3 regions of the Serratia sp. AR11 genome follow, and region 3 is predicted to be linked to each of the others. Evidence: predicted binding sites of a transcription regulator. Region 3 holds the regulator's gene; each other region holds the start of a gene.
What was found. The regulator PurR, encoded in region 3, represses purine synthesis genes. The targets are predictions, from matches to a motif close to CANGCAAACGTTTGCNTG.

Region 1 (7,165 bases), 2.5 Mb from region 3:
TGGGTACCGCTTTTGGCCTGCATTTTGTGCTGCCGATGTTGCCGGACTTTCTGGCACGTTATCCGTCGATTATTCCAGACTGGCATTTTGATAACCGTCAGGTGGATTTGATTGGCGAGCATTTCGATGCGGCAATGGGAGGCGGTATCGAGCTGGCGCAGGGGATGATCGCCCGTGAACTGGCGCCGGCACACGGCGTGCTGGTGGCTTCGACGCAGTATTTGCAACAGTACCCATCGCTCCAGCAGCCGGAACAGTTGGTGAGTCATGCGGGCATTTTTATTCGCTCACCGCAAACCGGGCGAGTCCGCAACCTGCCGCTGCGCAATGCGGATAACGAGCAGCGAGCGCCGAGCATGACGATAAAAATGACGGTAAACGAGCCGGAAGCGGCGGCACGGGCCGCGGAAATGGGTTTAGGCATTGCGCTGATCAGCATGCCGAACGCGTTACCTTATCTGGAGAGCGGCCGCCTGGTGCGAGTATTGCCAGGCTGGTATGTCGATCGCGGTAGTGTGCATCTGTATTTCCCCACCACCAAATTTCTGCCGACCAAAACCCGGGTATTCGTCGATTACATCACCGAACAATTCCGCCTGCAGAAGCTGGCGGCTCGGTTTGACGCCCGCTAGAAACGTGAAAAGCCCCTTGCGGGGCTTCATTCTTCCGTCAGTTTACTGTCTGACGATCAGTTGAAGATTTCTGCGGTGCCGTACAGTTTGTTCTGGCCACCGGCGGAGATGATGCGGTAAGAGCTGGCGCCTGATGCTGCGGCTTTGTTGGCCAGTTCAGTTTCCAGCGCGCTCAGGTTAGAGGCACCGCTAACGGACACCACACCGATTTTCTGGGCGTCGGCAGCAGGTTGGCTGGTTGGCTGGTCGGCGGCAACGCTGGCGAAAGAGGCGGTAGTCAGCAGCAGAGCAGTAGCAAAAATTTTGATGTTTTTCATGATTCAATCCTCAGGGTATTTTTTAGGTGAGAGGTTGTTGCCTCTCGATGTGGTAGATAATAGGCTGGCGCGGCTGAATAGAAAATCGGAGAGTTTTGATAATCTTTATCAAATAAATTGACTTATTTTTGAGCGGTGCGGCTTGCGCTGGCGTGCTGGAAAAATCGCCACTACCCTTTGAGTAAGCAGAAACCTTAGAGGAGTAAACGGCATGTCAGTCAACGCGTTTATCGGCAGTTGGTCATTAGTGTCTTCTGTCTTCAAAGGGGAAGACGGCAGAGTCAATCACCCGCTGGGCGAGCAGGTGCTGGGGCGCATTAACTACGAGCCCAATGGCACCATGGCGGCGCAGCTCTACAGCGCCACCCGGCCATGCTTTGCCGCCGACGATCTGGCACAGGGCAGCGAACAGGAGCTCCGCGCCGCCTTTATCAACATGATTTGTTATTTTGGTCGCTATCAGGTGGATGAAAGCGACCAGCGGGTGGTGCATCAGGTCGAAGGCAGCTCGTTCCCCAATTGGATCGGTAGCCGCCAGGTGCGCTTTTATCGTTTCTCCGGCGATCGTCTCGAGCTTCGTACGGTACCGCTGCAGTTTGGCAACGGCGTGCAGACTGGCGAATTGGTATGGCAACGGATAGGAGCGCCCTCATGATCATTGTTCACCATCTGAATAACTCGCGTTCGCAGCGTATCCTGTGGTTTTTGGAAGAGTTGAACGTGCCCTATCAGGTGCAGCGCTATCAGCGCGATCCGCAAACCATGCTGGCACCGCCGGAGTTAAAGAAAATTCATCCGTTGGGCAAGTCGCCGGTGATTGTTGATGGCGATCTGACGTTGGCGGAGTCCGGCGCCATTATTGAATACCTGCAGGAAGCCTACGACGCGCAGGGGCAGTTTATTCCCACCGACTATCATGCCCGTCAGCAGTACCGGTATTGGTTGCATTATGCCGAAGGGTCGTTAATGCCATTGCTGGTGATGAAGCTGGTGTTTAGCCGGTTGGGCCAGCCGCCGATCCCCTGGTTGCTGCGGCCGGTGGCGGGGGCGATTGGCAAAGGCGTGCAGCGTGAATATCTGGACAAACAGATCGCGCCACACTGTGATTATCTGGAACAGCACCTGAGCAAAAACACCTGGTTTGTCGGTAATGAATTCAGCGCGGCGGATATCCAGATGAGCTTCCCGCTGGAGGCGATGGCGGCACGTGGCGCACTGGACGGTTGCCCCAAGCTGCGCGGTTATCTACAGCGCATTCATACGCGTCCGGCCTACCAGCGGGCGCTGGAGCAGGGCGGGCCTTATGACCTGCTGAGCTGAGGCGATGGGCTATTCTCGATGAGGTCACCCTTCATCGGAGGTAGCCCATGGCTACGCAAATCTTTGTTAATCTGCCGGTGGGCAATCTGCCCGCATCCATGACATTTTTCACCGAACTGGGCTTCAGCTTTAATCCCCGGTTTACCGATGATACCGCCGCTTGCATGGTAGTTAGCGACAGTATTTATGTGATGTTGCTGACCCACGACAAATTCAAAATGTTCACCCCGAATCCGATTGTCGATGCCAAAAAATCGACCGAGGTTTTGCTGTGTCTGTCGCAGCCCGATCGGGCGGCAGTGGATGCACTGGTGCGCAAGGCGATTGCTGCCGGCGGTAATACCTATAATCAGCCGCAGGATTACGGCTTTATGTACGGTCACGGCTTCCAGGATTTGGACGGTCATATCTGGGAACTGATGTACATGGACGAAAAGGCCGCACAGGCCCAGTGACCCTTTTTGCCCTCCGAACGGGGGGCTTTCCCATCAGATTTCCCTATGTGACAAATTTCATATTTTCGATAATGATGGGCCTCATTACTTTTCTGCATAAATTGCCGCGATCTTTGGTTGATCAGAGGGCACAGAAGGCTGGATAATCGTTTGCCTTGAATAAACCACCATAAATCACCCGCCTCACGCCATGAGAGTTAATCGTTTGCCTTAATAAGCGCCGCCAATGGGTGACGTGAGTGAAAGATCGAAAAGCAAACGATACCCTACTAAACAGGTGTGGGCGGAATAACAAGCCTTGCAACGGGCTGGCAATGAAACACAGGGGACAGCAAGATGTCGAATTCTCAAGCGAACAACGCCGTTAAACCAAAAGGCGGGCTTGATGGTTATTTTAAAATTTCTGCGCGTGGCAGCAGCGTGCGGCAGGAAGTGGTGGCAGGGTTAACCACCTTCCTGGCGATGGTTTACTCGGTGATTGTGGTGCCGAGCATGCTGGGCAAGGCGGGGTTCCCACCAACGGCGGTGTTTGTCGCCACCTGTCTGGTTGCCGGTCTGGGTTCGTTGCTGATGGGGCTGTGGGCTAATTTGCCGATGGCTATCGGCTGTGCGATCTCACTGACCGCCTTTACCGCCTTCAGCCTGGTGCTGGGTCAGCACATCAGCATTCCGGTGGCGCTGGGTGCGGTATTCCTGATGGGCGTGCTCTTTACCATTATCTCGGTCACCGGTATCCGCGCCTGGATCCTGCGCAATCTGCCAATGGGCGTGGCACACGGCACCGGTATCGGCATTGGTCTGTTCCTGTTGCTGATCGCCGCTAACGGCGTGGGCCTGGTGGTGAAGAACCCGCTGGACGGCCTGCCGGTGGCATTGGGTGCCTTCACCTCATTCCCGGTAGTGATGACACTGCTTGGGCTGGCGGTGATTTTCGGTTTGGAAAAACTGCGCGTTCCTGGCGGCATCCTGCTGGTGATTATCGCCATTTCGGTGATTGGGCTGGTGTTTGACCCGGCAGTGAAGTATCAGGGGCTGTTCGCCATGCCAAGCCTGGCGGACGCTAACGGCCATTCGCTGATTTTCAGTCTGGATATCATGGGCGCCTTGCAGCCGGTAGTGTTGCCGAGCGTATTGGCGTTGGTGATGACGGCGGTGTTTGACGCTACCGGCACCATCCGTGCGGTAGCCGGTCAGGCTAACCTGTTGGATAAAGACGGGCAGATCATCAACGGCGGCAAAGCGCTGACTTCGGACTCGCTGAGCAGCATTTTCTCCGGCCTGGTGGGTGCGGCTCCGGCAGCGGTGTATATCGAATCTGCGGCGGGTACTGCGGCGGGCGGCAAAACCGGCCTGACTGCGACCGTGGTCGGCCTGCTGTTCCTGATGATCCTGTTCCTGTCGCCGTTATCTTATCTGGTGCCGATTTACGCCACCGCACCGGCGCTGATGTACGTCGGCCTGCTGATGCTGAGCAATGTCACCAAGCTGGACTTCAACGACTTTGTCGATGCCATGTCCGGCCTGCTGTGCGCGGTGTTTATCGTGCTGACCTGTAATATCGTCACCGGCATCATGCTGGGCTTTAGCGCACTGGTGATTGGCCGTATCTTCTCCGGCGAATGGCGTCGGTTGAATATCGGTACCGTGGCCATTGCCGTGGCGCTGGTGGCGTTCTATGCCGGCGGTTGGGCAATCTGATCGCGCTGGTGTTTCCCCCGTCGCTTCGGCGGGGGATGTTTTATCCCCATTTCTGCTTCAGATAAGTCTCCTTCTGCCGATACTGCATTTTGAATGGCACAACAAGCTTTAACCGCTGTAAAAAAAGTGATCTACTATCGGGGCATACTCCGGCTATGTGCTGTTGTGGTTTGAACCCTAGAGTCTAAGGAAAGCATGGAAATCTTTTTTACAATCCTCATTTTAATTTTGGTGGTCTCCCTGTCCGGGGTGGTGACGCGCATGTTGCCGTTCCAGGTGCCATTACCGTTAATGCAGATCGGTATCGGGGCCTTGTTGGCCTGGCCGCATTTTGGGCTGCACGTCGACTTTGACCCTGAATTGTTCCTGGTCCTGTTTATTCCGCCGTTGCTGTTTGCCGATGGCTGGAAAACGCCAACCCGCGAATTTTTGCACCACGGCCGTGAAATCCTTGGTCTGGCACTGGTGCTGGTGCTGATTACCGTCGTCGGTGTCGGCTACCTGATTTACGCCATGGTACCGGGCATCCCGCTGGTGGCGGCGTTTGCCCTGGCGGCGGTACTGTCGCCAACCGATGCCGTGGCGCTGTCCGGCATCGTGGGTAAAGGGCGTATTCCCAAATCGATCATGGGGGTGCTGGAAGGCGAGGCGCTGATGAACGACGCGTCCGGTCTGGTCTCACTCAAATTCGCCATCGCAGTGGCGATGGGCACCATGGTGTTTACCGTGGGCGGGGCGACGCTGGAGTTTCTCAAGGTGGCGATCGGCGGCCTGCTGGCCGGTGTGGCGATCACCTGGCTTTACAGTAAGTCGTTGCGCGTCATGAGCCGCTGGAGCGGCGACGACCCGGCAACGCAAATTGTATTCCTGCTGCTGTTGCCGTTTGCCTCTTATCTGATTGCCGAACATATTGGCGTCTCCGGCATCCTGGCCGCGGTTGCTGCGGGGATGACCATCAGCCAGTCCGGCGTGATCCGCAATGCCCCGCTGGCGATGCGTCTGCGTGCCAACAGCGTCTGGGCGATGCTGGAATTTGTGTTTAACGGCATGGTGTTCATCATGTTGGGGCTGCAGCTGCCGGGGATCCTGGAGACCTCCATCTTCCAGGCGGAGCTGGATCCGACCATTCAGACCTGGTACCTGTTTGCCGATGTTGCCATCATCTACGCCGCGTTGCTGGTGTTGCGCTTCACCTGGCTGTGGCTGATGAAAAACGCCAGCCGTCGCTTTATGAAAAAACGGCCGTTGCAGTTTGGCGATTTCACCACGCGTGAACTGTGGGTGGCGTCGTTCGCCGGGGTGCGTGGGGCGATTACGCTGGCAGGTGTGCTGTCCATTCCGCTGTTGCTGAGTGACGGTTCTGCCTTCCCGGCGCGCTATCAACTGGTGTTTATCGCCGCCGGGGTGATCCTGCTTTCGCTGATTGCCGGCGTCATGGCGTTGCCGCTGTTGCTGCGTGGCGTGCAGGTGGCAGACAAGAGCGTCAGCAAGAGTGAAGAGCGGATGGCGATTGCCATGGCGGCCGAAGTGGCGATCGAAAGCATCAACAAAATGGAAGAACGCCTGGCCGTGGATACCGAAGAAAATATCGATCCGCAGATATTGAAAGAGATCAGTTCGCGGGTGGTCGGGACGCTGCGGCGGCGCATCACCACTAAAGACGATATCGAAAATGCGCTGATGCTGGAAAACCTCGAACGGCGTTTTCGCCTGACGGCGCTGCGTGCCGAACGCGGTGAGTTATATCACCTGCGCGCCACGCAGAAAATCAGCAACGAGACGCTGCAAAAATTATTGCACGATCTCGACCTGCTGGAAGCGCTGTTGATAGAGCGCGAGGGGTAATGCCAATGGGGCCGCAGACGCGGCCCCGTTTATTTCATCGACGGCCAGTAGTCGCGACAGCAGGCGATCCAGGCCTGGGCGCTGTGTGACAGGTAGCTGCCCTGACGCCAGATTAACCCCACCTTCCATTCCATGCGTGGCTCCAGCGGCAGCCAAATCAGGTTTTCCTTATCCAGCCATTGGCAGACCGGCTCCGGCAGGGTGGCGATGCCAACCCCGGCCTGCACCATCGACGCCAGAAAATCCCATTGCCCGCTGCGTACCGCAATCTGGGGTTCAAAACCGGCCTGGCGGAATGCTGTCATCAGCATCTTGTAGAGCGCGAAGTCCTCGTTATAAAGCAGGATCGGCCAGTTGGCCAACTCGGAGATATGGATACTGGTACGGTTTAACCAGTGCGGCGTTCGTGGTGCGACCACGCACATGGGGTGGCCGAGCAAGGGCAGAAAGGTCAATGGCTGAGCGGAATCGACCGGCAGAATGGTCATCGCCAGATCCAGTTCACCGGACATCACCGCCTGTTCAACCGATAGCCCGCCCAGTTCGGAGATTTTGAGTTCGATGCCGGGATAAGTCTGGCGAAACTGCCGGATCAAATCGGCAATCTGCCGGCCGACCATCGGTGGGATGCCCAACCGCAGCACGCCTTTTTTCACCGAGCTGATGTCTTCCAGCTCGGCCTCCAACTGGCGGAATTCATCGATGATGGCCAGACCGCGCTGATATACCGCCTGGCCGCTGTCGGTCAGGTGCAGCCTGCGGCCTTCGCGGATCAGCAAGGTACACTCCAGCTCCTCTTCCAGATGGCGCAGCATCTTGCTGATGGTTGGCTGGGTGACGAACAGTTTTTCCGCCGCGCGGGTAAAGCTTTGCTGGCGCACCACTTCCACGAAGTAGC
Region 2 (7,165 bases), 1.3 Mb from region 3:
CCTGTCTGAAATCGCGCCGGAAAAAATTCGCGGCAGCATGATTTCTATGTATCAGCTGATGATTACCATCGGCATCCTGGCGGCTTATCTGTCGGATACCGCGTTCAGTTACACCGGTGCCTGGCGCTGGATGCTGGGGGTGATCACCATTCCTGCCGTGCTGCTGCTGGTTGGGGTGTTCTTCCTGCCGGATAGCCCACGCTGGCTGGCTTCGCGTAACCGCCATGAGCAGGCGCGTCAGGTATTGGAGAAACTGCGTGACAGCAGCGCCCAGGCGCAGCATGAACTGAATGAAATTCGTGAGAGCCTCAAGCTGAAACAGAGCGGCTGGTCGCTGTTTAAAGACAATAAAAACTTCCGTCGTGCCGTTTTTCTCGGCGTGCTGCTGCAGGTGATGCAACAGTTCACCGGTATGAACGTCATCATGTATTACGCGCCGAAGATTTTTGGTCTGGCGGGTTTTGCCAGTACCGCACAGCAGATGTGGGGTACGGTGATCGTTGGCCTGGTGAACGTGCTGGCCACCTTTATCGCCATTGGGCTGGTTGACCGCTGGGGCCGTAAACCGACGCTGACGCTGGGCTTTATCGTCATGGCGGTGGGCATGGGTGCCCTGGGGACGATGATGCATGTGGGGATGAGTTCGCCTGCCGAGCAATACTTCGCTGTTATCATGTTGCTGATGTTTATTGTCGGTTTTGCCATGAGCGCCGGCCCACTGATTTGGGTGCTGTGTTCTGAGATCCAACCGCTGAAAGGCCGTGACTTTGGTATCACCTGTTCCACTGCCACCAACTGGATCGCCAACATGATCGTCGGGGCGACCTTCCTGACCATGCTCAATTCGCTGGGCAGCGCCTACACCTTCTGGGTCTACGCGGCGCTCAACCTGGTGTTTATCTTCATCACGCTGGCGTTGATCCCGGAAACCAAAAATATCTCTCTGGAACATATCGAACGCAATCTGATGGCCGGTAAACCGTTACGTAACATTGGTTCACGCTGAGCGGTAAGCCAGACACGCGAGGCCCGCTGATATGGCGGGCTTTCGCTCCTGACACTGATTAAGGGGAAATTATGTCTATTCTGGTGACCGGCGGCGCCGGCTACATTGGTTCACATACGGTGCTGGCTTTGCTGGAACGTGGTGAAGATGTGGTGGTGTTGGATAATTTGATCAACGCGTCCGAAGAGTCTTTGCGCCGCGTGGAGCAACTGACGGGCAGGGCCGCGACGTTTTATCGGGGAGATGTACAGGATGCCCGCTGCCTGAAGCGTATCTTTGAGGAAAACAACGTTGCCTCGGTGATCCACTTTGCCGGCCTGAAGGCGGTGGGGGAGTCCACCCAAAAACCGCTGGAGTACTATCAGAATAACGTGGCCGGTACCTTGGTGTTGCTGGAGGCGATGCGCGAGGCGGGAGTCCATCAGTTTATCTTCAGCTCTTCCGCCACGGTGTATGGCGAACATGCGCCGGTACCTTACCGGGAAGATATGCCGATTGGCGGCACTACCAGCCCTTACGGCACCTCCAAATGGATGGTGGAGCAGGTCCTGCAGGACTTTGCCAGGGCTGAACCGGCATTTTCGATTATCGCGCTGCGCTACTTCAACCCGGTAGGCGCACATGAGTCGGGCCTGATTGGCGAAGACCCGAGTGGCATCCCCAATAATCTGCTGCCTTATATCGCGCAGGTGGCCATCGGTCAGCGGGAAACTCTGAGCGTGTTTGGCGGCGACTATCCAACCAAAGACGGCACGGGCGTGCGCGACTACATTCACGTGATGGATGTGGCGCAGGGCCATCTGGCGGCGATGGATCATTTAGCGCAGATTGCCGGGTTTAAAGCCTATAACCTGGGTTCCGGGGTCGGTTACTCGGTGCTGGAAATGGTGCGGGCGTTTGAAAAAGCCTCGGGCGTGACCATTCCTTATCAGATTTTACCGCGCCGTGCGGGTGACCTGCCTGCCTTCTGGGCCGATGCCGGGTTGGCAAAACAGGAACTGGGCTGGCAAGTGCAGCGCGGGCTTGACGTGATGATGCGTGATACCTGGAACTGGCAAAGCAAAAATCCGCAGGGCTATCGCCGTTAACAAACCTGCATAAAGGCTAAACCGGTAGGGGGCGAACATGTTCGCCCCGACTTAACCCGTTGATTATATGATAGGGCGCGGCATGCAGCGCCCTACCATGAAACAACTTTTGGCACTGAGAAACGTTTAAGCCAGCTTTTGCTGCGCCCAGGCCAGACCGCTTTGGTATTCGCTCGGCAGCAGCGGTGCCAGTGCCTGCAAGGTTTGCAGCAGCGCAGCGGCGTCAGGATCGTTCAGGTTCAGGTGCCCGACCTTGCGACCTTCACGCACCTCTTTCTCATACCAGTGCAGATGCACCAGCGGCAGCGCCAGCCATTGCGGATTCACTGCGGTGCCAATCAGGTTGACCATCACCGACGGCGTGCTTACTACCGGTTTTGGCAGCGGCAGGGCGAGAATAGCGCGCAGATGCAGTTCGAACTGGCTGATAGACGCGCCGTTCTGCGTCCAGTGGCCACTGTTGTGTACCCGGGGGGCCAGCTCGTTAATCAACAGGCGATCGCCAACGATAAAGCACTCCATCGCCATTACGCCGACGTAGTTCAGCTCATCAAGGATGGCCGTCAGCATTTGCTCCGCCTGCCGTTGCAGGCCAGGGTTGGGCTGCGGCAGCGCCACGCTGGTGCGCAGAATGCCTTCTTCATGCAGGTTATGGGTCAGCGGATAGAACACCGACTGGCCGTCATGCCCGCGTGCGCCAACCAGTGACACCTCACCGGAGAAGTTAATCCCTTGCTCGACGATACATTCGCCATAGGCATCGGCCGGCAATTCGGCTTCTTGCCCTGGGCGTAAACGCCATTGACCGCGGCCGTCGTAACCGCCAACGCGACGTTTGACGATCGCCAGTTCACCCAGAGTAGCGAACACCTGTGGCCATTCGGCGGCGTCAGCCAGCAGTTGCCACGGCGCGGTGGCCAGACCAAGTTGGTCGAGCAACTGCTTTTGCGTCAGGCGATCTGCCAGACGCGGGAAAATATCACGGTTGACGAAGCTGTTGTGGGTTGCCAGTTCGCGCGTCAGCGCGGTTTCCGGCCAGCGTTCGATTTCGGCGGTGATCACGCTGTTCTGGTAGGGCACGGCTTCCGGTTCGGCGTCGAGGCCTACCGGGTACACGGCGATGCCCAGCGGTTCACCGGCCTGGCGTAGCATGCGCCCTAACTGGCCGTTGCCCAGTACGCAAACCGGCTTCATGCTTCCTCCCGCGGATCCGGGTGGTTCAGAACCTCGTCAGTTTGTGCCTGACGCCATTCGGCGAGGCGTTGTGCCAGCGCGGCGTCGTGCAGCGCCAGAATTTGTGCTGCCAGCAGGGCAGCATTGGCGGCACCGGCTTTGCCGATGGCCAGCGTACCCACTGGAATACCGCGCGGCATTTGCACGATTGAATACAGGCTGTCTACACCGCTCAGTGCGGCGCTTTGCACCGGAACACCCAGCACCGGAACCAGCGTTTTCGCCGCCAGCATGCCCGGCAGATGCGCAGCACCGCCTGCACCGGCAATGATCACGTCAAAGCCATTATCAGTTGCCTGCTCGGCAAAGCTGAACAGCTTGTCTGGCGTGCGATGAGCGGAAACGACTTCGACATGGAACGGGACATCGAGCGAGGTCAGGACTTCGGCGGCAAACTGCATGGTGGCCCAGTCACTTTTCGATCCCATTACAATTGCGATTTTAACCCCAGCGTGGGTGGCTGAAGCGGCGTTGGCTCCCATGGGTGTAAGGCTCCTGTATTGTACAAACGACGGCCGGTTGCCTGCGGCGGGAGGCCGAATGAGGGCACAGAGCATACCATGAGCGCACGGCGAGGAAAACGGTTGCGTCGCCGGTTTTCATTGCCAAAAGCGTGAATTTTTTTACCTGTGCGACAAGTCAGGAACTTAGAACGGGAATTGGATCAGCTCGACGGCGTCGGCACTGACTTTGATCATGGAGCCTTCAACGTGCCAGGCTCCCAGCACCACGCGGTGGGCCTTGCCGTTGCTCAATGCCAATTCATGCACCGCCGGACGGTGAGTGTGGCCGTGGATCATCCAGTGAACCTTGTGGCGCAGCATCGCCTGCTCAACCGCCTGTGGATTGACGTCCATAATAGAGTCCGACTTGTACTGGTTACTCTGCTGGCTGCGGGCACGCATTTTGGCCGCGATCTTAAGACGCCAGCGCAGCGGCATGGCCAGAAACAGTTTTTGGATCAGCGGATTGTGTACCTTGCGGCGAAACTGTTGGTAGGCCTGATCGTCGGTACACAGCGTGTCGCCATGCAGGATAAGGATTTTTCGGCCATACAACTCCAGCACTTTCTCTTCCGGCAGCAGTTGCATACCGCTGGCACGGGCAAAGCGTTTGCCGACCAGAAAATCACGGTTGCCGTGGATAAAGTAGCAGGGTACCCCAGCCTGTTGCAGCGCCTTCAGCGCCGTGGCGATTTCGCCGTGCAATGGCTCGGGATCGTCATCGCCGATCCAGGCTTCAAACAGGTCGCCAAGAATGTACAGGGCGTCGGCGTGAATGGCATCTTGCCGCAAAAAACGCAGAAAACCGGCAGTGATTGCCGGTTCCTGTGCGCTTAAATGCAGATCTGCGATGAACAGCGTGTTCATGCAGCCGCGATTACTCGCTGACGGTAACGCTAGTGACGATGACGTCTTCTACCGGTACGTCCTGGTGCATGCCGCTACGGCCGGTTTTCACCGCTTTGATCTTGTTAACCACGTCCATGCCTTCAACCACTTCAGCAAATACGCAGTAGCCCCAGCCCTGCGCGTTTTCGCCGCGGAAGTTCAGGAAGTCGTTGTCTGCCACGTTGATGAAGAACTGTGCGGTCGCAGAGTGTGGATCGTTGGTGCGAGCCATTGCCAGGGTACCGATGGTGTTTTTCAGACCGTTGTTGGCTTCGTTCTTGATAGTCGCTTTGGTGTCTTTCTGGGTCATGCCTGGCTCAAAACCGCCGCCCTGAACCATAAAGCCATTGATAACACGGTGGAAAATGGTGTTATTGTAGAAACCTTCACGGCAGTAGTTCAGGAAGTTTTCAACGGTAACCGGCGCTTTGTCAGCAAAGGTGTTGATAACGATATCGCCGTGATTAGTGTGGAAAGTAACCATAGTTTTAGTCCTAACAAGATGAATTGAGATGTCACAAGGATCGAGTGAACAATCAGACCGCCGTTATAACATATCTCCTTTAATCAGTCAGCAGCGGGTAAACCGCACGCTGGCTGTGGTAAAACGATAATTGTTATATTATAACATTGATGGCGATCGCTGATTTCTCACCGTTTTCCACCTCTCAGCTTAGCAAAGCGCGGCCTTAACCTTGCATTAGATCAGGCTTCGGGTTTCAATACGCTGCTGGGTGAATCGCCTAATTACTATTTTTGTTATCACGCACACCACGGAATGTCCCGATGCTAAAGATTTTTAATACCCTGAGTCGTCAAAAAGAGGAATTTAAGCCCATTCATGCCGGTAAAGTTGGCATGTACGTGTGCGGGGTAACCATCTATGACCTGTGTCATATCGGCCACGGGCGTACCTTTGTTGCTTTCGACGTCGTCGCGCGTTATTTGCGTTACCTCGGCTATTCGCTGAACTACGTGCGTAACGTTACCGACGTTGACGATAAAATTATCCGCCGTGCGACAGAGAATGGCGAAAGCTGCGATCAACTGACCACGCGCATGCTGGCAGAGATGCACGCCGACTTCGATTCTCTGCTGATTGAACGTCCGGACATCGAACCGCGCGCCACTCAGCATATCGCCGAGATCGTTGAGATCACCCAGCGCCTGATCGATCGCGATCACGCCTACGTGGCCAGCAACGGCGACGTGATGTTCTCTATCGACAGCGATCCGCAATACGGCTTGTTGTCACGCCAGGATCTGGATCAGCTGCAGGCCGGTGCGCGGGTAGAAATCGATGATGTAAAACGCAACCCGATGGATTTCGTGCTGTGGAAGATGTCCAAGCCGGGCGAACCTAGTTGGGAATCGCCATGGGGCGCAGGCCGTCCGGGCTGGCACATTGAATGTTCTGCGATGAACTGCAAGCAGTTGGGCACCCATTTTGACATCCACGGCGGCGGTTCCGATCTGATGTTCCCGCATCACGAGAACGAAATTGCCCAGTCTAGCTGTGCGCACGACGGCCCGTACGTCAATTACTGGATGCACTCCGGTATGGTGATGATCGACAAAGAAAAAATGTCGAAATCGCTGGATAACTTCTTTACCATCCGCGACGTGCTGGGTTACTACGACGCAGAAACCGTGCGTTACTTCCTGATGTCTGGCCACTATCGCAGCCAACTGAACTACAGCGAAGAAAACCTGAAACAGGCGCGTACCGCACTGGAGCGTTTGTACACCGCACTGCGCGGTACCGACGTTAACGCTCAACCGGCCGGTGGCGAAGTGTTTGAGGCTCGCTTCCGCGAAGCCATGGATGACGACTTCAATACCCCGGAAGCTTATTCGGCGCTGTTTGACCTGGCACGCGAGGTTAACCGCCTGAAAGCAGAAGATCTGACTGCAGCCAACGGCCTGGCGGCGGAACTGCGCAAGCTGGCGAAGGTGCTGGGCTTGTTGCAGCAAGAACCGGAACTGTTCCTGCAGGGCGGCGCACAGGCGGACGACGGTGAAGTGGCGGAGATCGAGGCACTGATCAAACAGCGCAATGACGCGCGCAAAGCCAAAGATTGGGCGCTGGCGGATGCCGCGCGCGACCGTTTGAACGAGATGAATATTGTGCTGGAAGATGGTCCGCAGGGAACCACCTGGCGCCGTAAGTAATTCGCTTTAGGCTGAAAAGCAAAAAAGGCGCTGAGGGTTAACTCAGCGCCTTTTTCTATGGAGCACGGCTTATGGTTTAACTACAACCTTGCCGCCGTTAAACTCCACCACCTGATCGGCGACGATTTTGCAGCGCTTGCGCGTTTCTACTTTGCCGTTCACTTTCACCTGCCCATCGGCGATGACTTCTTTGGCGGCACCGCCACTTTCACACCAGCCCTGGAACTTGAGCAGGTCGCACAGTTCGACGTGCGGGTGATTATCCAGATTAAAAG
Region 3 (7,165 bases):
CGGTGAGCTGGCATTGGGTGACGTGGTCAACATCGAAAGAGCGGCCAAATTTAATGATGAAATTGGCGGTCACCTGATGTCCGGCCATATTATCTGCACGGCAGAGGTGGCCAAGATTTATACCTCTGAGAATAATCGTCAGGTGTGGTTGCGCATGCCGGATGCGGAACTGATGAAATACGTTCTGCACAAAGGTTTCATTGGCATCGATGGTATTAGTCTGACTATCGGTGAGGTAGTCAATAACCGTTTTTGCGTACATCTGATCCCGGAAACCCTGGAGCGCACCACGCTGGGTAAAAAACGCCTGGGTGATAAGGTGAATATTGAGATCGATCCACAAACGCAGGCGGTGGTTGACACTGTCGAGCGGGTGTTGGCGAGCCGTGAAGCGGCAATGGCGGCGGCGAGTGCGCTGGCGCAGAAGATCTGACGAACGACAAACCAGAGAGGAGCAATCGCGTGAAGTTTTATGGGAAAACGTTGATGTTAACGGCGCTGCTGGCGCTGAGTGCTTGTAGCAGCTCGCCTGAGCAGGGCGCGGCCAATACCGCAGTGGATACAGAGAATGATACCTGTGGCGCGGCGCAATATCAGAGCTATGTCGGTAAACCGATGTCAGCGCTGGAAGGCGTGCAGATTGAGTCGCAAGTGCGCGCTATTCCGTATAACTCTGCGGTCACGATGGACTTTAACCTGCGTCGCCTGAACTTCCTCGGTGACAGCGATGATAAGATCATCCGCGTGTATTGCGGCTGATATACCCGCGCTGGTCAATACATAAAAAGAACCCCGGTCAGTGCAAGCTAGCCGGGGTTCTTTTATTGCATGTCGTCGCGATTATCGCGTTACGCGTATACCGCCTTCAACCCCTTTAGGGCTGAATACCACCTGCCATAGTTGAATATCACGTGCGCGAAAGGCGCCGGCGCAGGCGTTCAGGTAATAGCTGAACATGCGTTCGAAACGATCTGAATAACGCTGGGCAAGCAGTGGCCATGCCTGTTTGAAGCGTTCATACCAGGCCATTAGGGTGCGATCATAATCGGCGCCAATATTATGCCAATCTTCCATCACGAAATGCCCCTCACTGGCCTGGGCAATATGCGAGACCGATGGCAGGCAGCCATTCGGGAAGATATATTTGTTGATCCACGGGTCAACATTCATATCTGTCCGATTCGAGCCAATGGTGTGCAGCAGGAACAGACCGTCCGGTTTTAAATTACGTTCCACCACTTTAAAGTAGGTGTGGTAATTTTTCGGACCGACGTGCTCGAACATGCCGACTGAAACAATACGGTCAAACTGCAGGTGTAAATCGCGGTAGTCTTGCAAGCGGATTTCGACATCCAGCCCGGCACAGTGCTCCTGCGCCAGTTTTTGCTGTTCGGCGGAAATGGTCACGCCCACCACCGAAACACCATAATTTTTCGCCGCATAGGCGGAAAGTCCGCCCCAGCCGCAGCCAATATCCAGCAGGTTCATACCCGGCTGCAACTGCAGCTTTTCGCAAATCATCCGCAGCTTGGCTTCTTGCGCTTCTTCCAGCGTAGTGGCTTCTTTCCAGTAGGCGCAGGAATATTGCATATGCGGATCGAGCATCTGCGTAAACAGATCGTTCCCCAGATCGTAATGTTCTTTCCCGACTATCCAGGCGCGTTTCTTCGATTGCAAATTGGTGAGTCGCGCGGCGGCAATACGCAAAGTATCTTTAAGATGGTGGGGGAGTTTCTTTTCCAGACCGGCACGGACCACGTGTTGAAAGAATATATCCAGCCGTTCACATTCCCACCAGCCGTCCATATAACTTTCACCCAGGCCCAGAGAGCCTTCTTGCAGCACGCGTTTAAAAAAATTGGGGTTTTTAACCTGAATATCGAATGGGCGCGAGCCGTTTATTTCAATACCGGCCATGCTGAGCATTTCATGAGCGATACGGTACCATGGGTTGTCCTGGATGCTCACATCTTCTATACACGATGAACTCATAGCTTCTCCATCACCTTCTTCTGACTTATGACCCGCCAAAAAATAGCTTAGACAAATTCTGCGGGTGCATACGTTTACCTACGGTAAAAAGTCCCGTGGCGTCTGATATCCGACTATGAACAGAGGAAAATTTTAAGAAGGTTCCTGCGCAAGAAACGCTGGAAAGACAATCCTTAAAAAAGTGTGACGCCATACGCGTACACAACAGCAATTTGTGATAAAGAAATTATAAAAGTGTTATTTTAAAAGGTCGTTTTGAGTATAGGCTTGCCGAGGCGCTTACTCAACTGTAAATCGCACTCGGCAAAAATATTCTTTAAGTGATTATTAATACATACAATTATGACGCAGAGTTAGCATGTTCCTGTCGCGTCGCCTGCTGTTCATCCATCACTTTTCCCCGTTGCAGCATATAGCCCAATGCGGCTAATACTACCGTAGAAACCATCACCGTCACCGTTGCCAACAGCGGCTGTTCGATAAAGGCCGATACCAGCATGCTGGCGACAAAACACAGCCCCAACTGCAGGGTGTTTTGCAGCGCTGCGGCTTTGCCTGTGCCTTCCGGGAACGGGGTTAACGCATTCGCCACTACGATTGGGTAGCTGGCACCGTTGACCAGCGCCATCACGCAGAACGGGATCAGCAGCGTGGTGAGCGTTGGTTCGGTCAGCGTGGCAACCAGATATAACGCCACCATGCTGATGCCATAAGCTACCAGCAGCCACGGCAGTAAGGTGTTGCCATTAATGCGATTTAACGCGGTGCGGCAGCCATAACCCCCTAACAGGAAGGCCAGGGTCTGCGGCACATAGCTCAGGCCGATATCATTTGGGCTGTACCCCATATCGCCAAGAATAAAGGGTGAACCGGTCAGCCAGGCGAAGAAGCCGGCTGAGCAGGCGGCAAAGATGGTAACGCTGCCGCTGAACACCGGGGATTTAAGCAGTTGCCAGAAGGTCAGGCTGTTTTTCTTTTCTGCGGAAGGCAAGGGTTTAGCGTTTTCTTTCAACAGCAGAGTCGGCAGCAGGAGAATGACGGTAATGCCCAGCAGCACGGCAAAAATGGCACGCCAGCCCATGTGGTTCAACAGCCAGGCACCGACCAACGGCGCCAGCGCTGGTGAAAGTGCCACCAACGGCATAATGGTAGCGAAGACCCGGTTGGCCTTGCCTTCACGGTAGCGGTCAATCACCAGTGCCTGCCAGGTAACGGCGGCGGAACAGACGCCAATGGCCTGGATGAAACGCAGTGACCACAGTTGAACGGCATTTTGTACCCACAGCATGCCAAGGCAACCCAGGGCAAACAGCGCCAGGCCAATCAGCAACACCGGTTTACGGCCGAGGCGGTCGGAAAGTGGCCCCCAGAGCAATTGAGCAAAGGCGAAGCCGGCCAGGAAGATACTCAGGCTGGCGCTGATCGCCCCGGCGGAAATTTGCAGGTCTTGCTGCATTATGCCAAAGGCGGGCAGGTACATGTCGGTGGCCAGGTAACCCAGCATACTCAGGCCGGCAAGATAGAACATAAAACCAAAGGAATTTCGCATGGTATTTCTCATTAATATTTTATTGTCGCAGGTTTTTAGCGCCGGCAAGTGTATCCGGCTGGATCTCTGCTTGTGAAACGGTAATATTTGCGAGGTGCTGTTAAAAAAATTGAAGGCAAGGTTATGTGGTCTGAATATTCTCTCGATGTGGTAGATGCGGTCGCCCGCACCGGCAGCTTCAGCGCAGCGGCGCATGAGCTGCACCGAGTGCCCTCGGCGGTCAGTTATACCGTGCGGCAATTGGAACAATGGCTGGCGGTTCCGCTGTTTGAACGGCGTCATCGTGACGTGGAACTGACCCCGGCCGGCGTGGTGTTTGTGCAGGAGGCACGCAGTGTCATCAAAAAAATGCTCGACACCCGCCGCCAGTGTCAGCAGGTGGCTAACGGTTGGCGTGGCCAACTGAAAATTGCGGTAGACATCATTGTTAAACCCCAGCGCTGCCGCCAACTGGTACTGGACTTCTATCGCCATTTCCCCGACGTAGAACTGATGGTTCAACCTGAGGTGTTTAACGGCGTCTGGGATGCGCTGGTGGACGGGCGTGCTGATATGGCGATTGGGGCGACGCGTGCGGTGCCGGTCGGCGGCGGGTTTGCCTTTCGCGATATGGGCGACATGCGCTGGCTGTGCGTGGTTAGTCCGCAGCATCCGCTGGCGATGATGGATGGCCTGTTGAAAGATGAGCAACTGCGGCCTTTCCCGTCGCTGTGTCTGGAAGATACCTCGCGCAACCTGCCCAAGCGGGTCACCTGGACACTGGACAACCAACGGCGGCTGGTGGTGCCGGACTGGGCCTCGGCGCTGGATTGTCTGTGTGCCGGCCTGTGCGTTGGCATGATGCCGGCGCATCAGGCCTTGCCATTGGTGCAGCGTGGGGAACTGGTAGCGTTGCAGCTGCAGCAGCCGTTTCCGGCCAGCCCCTGTTGTCTGACCTGGCAGCAGAATACGCCATCACCGGCGATGGCCTGGCTGTTGGATTACCTGGGGGACAGTGAAACGCTGAATCAGGAATGGCTAAGCGAAGTGGTGCCGGAAACCACAGCGGCCTCCGGCATTAGCAATTAGCGGCGGTAATCGATGAATGGGCCGTCAGCGACCGAACGACGCTCAATCAGTTTCGGATGCACTTCAATCACCTGCGACTCTTCACGCTTGCTGATAATACGGTCCAGCAACATGGTGAACGCCATTTCACCCAAACGCTCTTTGGGTTGATGAATGGTGGTCAGTGCCGGGGTGAAATAGCGGGCGTTACGCACGTTATCGTAGCCAATCACCGAAATGTCTTGTGGCACCCGCAGCCCAAGTTCGTCGGCGGCGCAGATCGCGCCCATCGCCATGATGTCGCCGCCGCAGAATACCGCGGTCGGGCGATGTTTTTGCGACAGGATCTGGTGCATGGCCTTGTAGCCGGATTCCGGCTCAAAGTCACCCTGAACAATCCACTCGTCACGTACTTCAATATTGGCTTCTTCCATGGCTTTTAAAAAGCCCTGATGGCGGCCGCCACCGGTATTGCGCGACAGTTGGCCTGGAATGGCTCCGATATCGCGGTGACCGCGTTCAATCAGATACCGCCCGGCCAGATAGCCGCCTGCGAAGGCGTTATCAATGATGCTATCGGTAAAATCACCGCGGGCCGCGCCCCAGTCCATCACGACCATTGGGATGTTGCGGTAGTCTTCCAGCATGCCGAGCAATTGGTCTGGATATTCCGAACACATCACCAGCAGGCCATCGACACGCTTTTGCGCCAGCATCGCCAGATAGGCCCGCTGTTTGTCCAGATTGTTGTGCGAGTTACATAAAATCAGCGTATAGCCTTTGCTGTAGCAGCTGTTTTCTACCGCCTCGATCACTTCGGCAAAGTAGGGGGCTTCGCTGGAGGTGGCCAGCAGGCCAATCGATTTGGTGTGATTGACCTTCAGGCTGCGCGCTACGGCGCTGGGTGAGTAATGCAGCTCTTTAATCGCAGCGCCAACGGCCGCTTTTGTCTCTTCGGCGACGAAACGAGTCTTATTGATGACGTGCGAAACGGTGGTGGTGGAAACGCCAGCGCGTTTGGCCACATCTTTAATCGTTGCCATGTAAAGAATGACTCCTGAACTCACATGTTGCAGTATGTAAGTGTGATGTTAATCGTTTGCCTGCGTAGATCCTTCTCCAAAGAAGCGAAAACTGAGTTTTTAGTGTGTTGAAGTCGTCAGCGCTTGATCAGGAGGGGCATTTTGCCGGTACACAGTTGTGAACTGCGAATTTTGTCCCATATTGAGCCAAAGTGGAAGAGGTAATCGGTATAATAAACCGGGAAATGATAACAAGATTTTATTGTTCAACTGTGTGAAAATGGTTTGACGCATTAATTGTGTGCCTTTTACCCTTGGGAAACCCAATCTGAAAAGGAGTTGTAATGGATACCGATCTGAAAATGTCACTGTTCACCACCGTTTGTGCACTGGCCGTGATTATTGCTTTCAGCTTCACCGCTGCTTTGAACTGATCCCCTCAAGTAAAACAGGCGCAGCCCGCTGCGCCTGATTGTTTTTCCCCGCGTTACGCCAGGTTCTTTTCCACAAATGCCCAGTTAACCAGTGCCCAGAAGTTTTCCAGGTAGGCAGGTCGTGCGTTGCGGTAATCGATGTAATAGGCGTGTTCCCAAACGTCGACGGTCAGCAGCGGTTTATCATCACCGGTTAGCGGTGTCGCTGCGTTCGAGGTGTTAACAATCGCCAGCGAACCCTCCGGTTTTTTCACCAACCAGGTCCAGCCTGCGCCAAAGTTTTTCACTGCGGCGTCGCTGAATTGCTGTTTAAATTCGGCGAAAGAACCAAATGCCTGATTAATCGCCACGGCCAGTTTACCTTCAGGCTCACCGCCGCCCTGTGGCGACAGACAGTGCCAATAGAAAGTGTGGTTCCATACCTGGGCCGCATTGTTGAAGATGCCGCCGTCAGAGGCCTTAACGATCTCTTCGAGGGACAACCCTTCAAACTTGCTGCCTTTCAGCAGATTGTTCAGGTTCACCACGTAGGCGTTGTGATGCTTGCCATAATGGTATTCCAGAGTTTCTGCGGAAATGTGCGGTTCGAGGGCGTTTTTTTCATAAGGTAATGCAGGAAGTTCGAACGACATTGCTTTCTCCTTGTACAGTGCCAGTCCACCGTCGTAACAACGGGCATGAGATTGGCCTGTTTTTATTGTGGGTATTTAGCTTAGCAATTTTCGCGATGAATTACAGGGGGAACGGGCAAGGGATTGGCTATGACTACGAGGTTTGGGGAAATGATCAGGGGAGAGCGGCTGACAGCGCCAGCCGCAAGGGTGCTTATCGAATGGTTTTTGGCGTGACTACCCGGCGTGCGCCGATGTAGTGGTTTTGCCAGTAGTCGTTATCGAGCTGGCTGATGCGGATTTCTTCACCGGTACGCGGGGACTGAATGAATTTGCCGTTACCCAAATAAACCCCAACATGGTCGGCCACGCCGCGGTTGTTAATGCGGAAGAACACCAGATCGCCGCTTTCCAGCTCACTCTTCTTGATCGGCGCTGCGTCACGCAGGTGATACATCTCGTTGGCGGTACGCGGCATTTTAATTTTAACGATGTCTTTATAGGCGTAAT

Region 1: ACSOSI_RS23375 (NCS2 family permease) is a predicted target of PurR. The motif match lies at 2,919-2,936, and genes of this name have one in related genera.
Region 2: purE (5-(carboxyamino)imidazole ribonucleotide mutase) is a predicted target of PurR. The motif match lies at 3,901-3,918, and genes of this name have one in related genera.

Annotation. Positions count from the first base shown of each region.
Region 1 covers NZ_CM150739.1:4,947,894-4,955,058, reverse strand. Annotated here, with positions in the region: gene ACSOSI_RS23400 (LysR family transcriptional regulator) at 1-632, shown strand, start outside; gene bhsA (multiple stress resistance protein BhsA) at 689-949, opposite strand; gene ACSOSI_RS23390 (lipocalin-like domain-containing protein) at 1,161-1,604, shown strand; gene ACSOSI_RS23385 (glutathione S-transferase family protein) at 1,601-2,269, shown strand; gene ACSOSI_RS23380 (VOC family protein) at 2,317-2,724, shown strand; gene ACSOSI_RS23375 (NCS2 family permease) at 3,061-4,422, shown strand; gene ACSOSI_RS23370 (Na+/H+ antiporter) at 4,618-6,267, shown strand; gene ACSOSI_RS23365 (LysR family transcriptional regulator) at 6,297-7,165, opposite strand, start outside.
Region 2 covers NZ_CM150739.1:1,195,430-1,202,594, forward strand. Annotated here, with positions in the region: gene ACSOSI_RS05635 (sugar porter family MFS transporter) at 1-1,006, shown strand, start outside; gene galE (UDP-glucose 4-epimerase GalE) at 1,078-2,094, shown strand; gene purK (5-(carboxyamino)imidazole ribonucleotide synthase) at 2,221-3,288, opposite strand; gene purE (5-(carboxyamino)imidazole ribonucleotide mutase) at 3,285-3,809, opposite strand; gene ACSOSI_RS05655 (UDP-2,3-diacylglucosamine diphosphatase) at 3,975-4,697, opposite strand; gene ppiB (peptidylprolyl isomerase B) at 4,708-5,202, opposite strand; gene cysS (cysteine--tRNA ligase) at 5,505-6,890, shown strand; gene ybcJ (ribosome-associated protein YbcJ) at 6,960-7,165, opposite strand, start outside.
Region 3 covers NZ_CM150739.1:2,485,679-2,492,843, forward strand. Annotated here, with positions in the region: gene ACSOSI_RS11860 (riboflavin synthase) at 1-433, shown strand, start outside; gene ACSOSI_RS11865 (I78 family peptidase inhibitor) at 463-759, shown strand; gene cfa (cyclopropane fatty acyl phospholipid synthase) at 841-1,992, opposite strand; gene punC (purine nucleoside transporter PunC) at 2,333-3,541, opposite strand; gene punR (DNA-binding transcriptional activator PunR) at 3,665-4,609, shown strand; gene purR (HTH-type transcriptional repressor PurR) at 4,606-5,631, opposite strand; gene cydH (cytochrome bd-I oxidase subunit CydH) at 5,955-6,044, shown strand; gene sodB (superoxide dismutase [Fe]) at 6,098-6,676, opposite strand; gene ACSOSI_RS11900 (C40 family peptidase) at 6,870-7,165, opposite strand, start outside.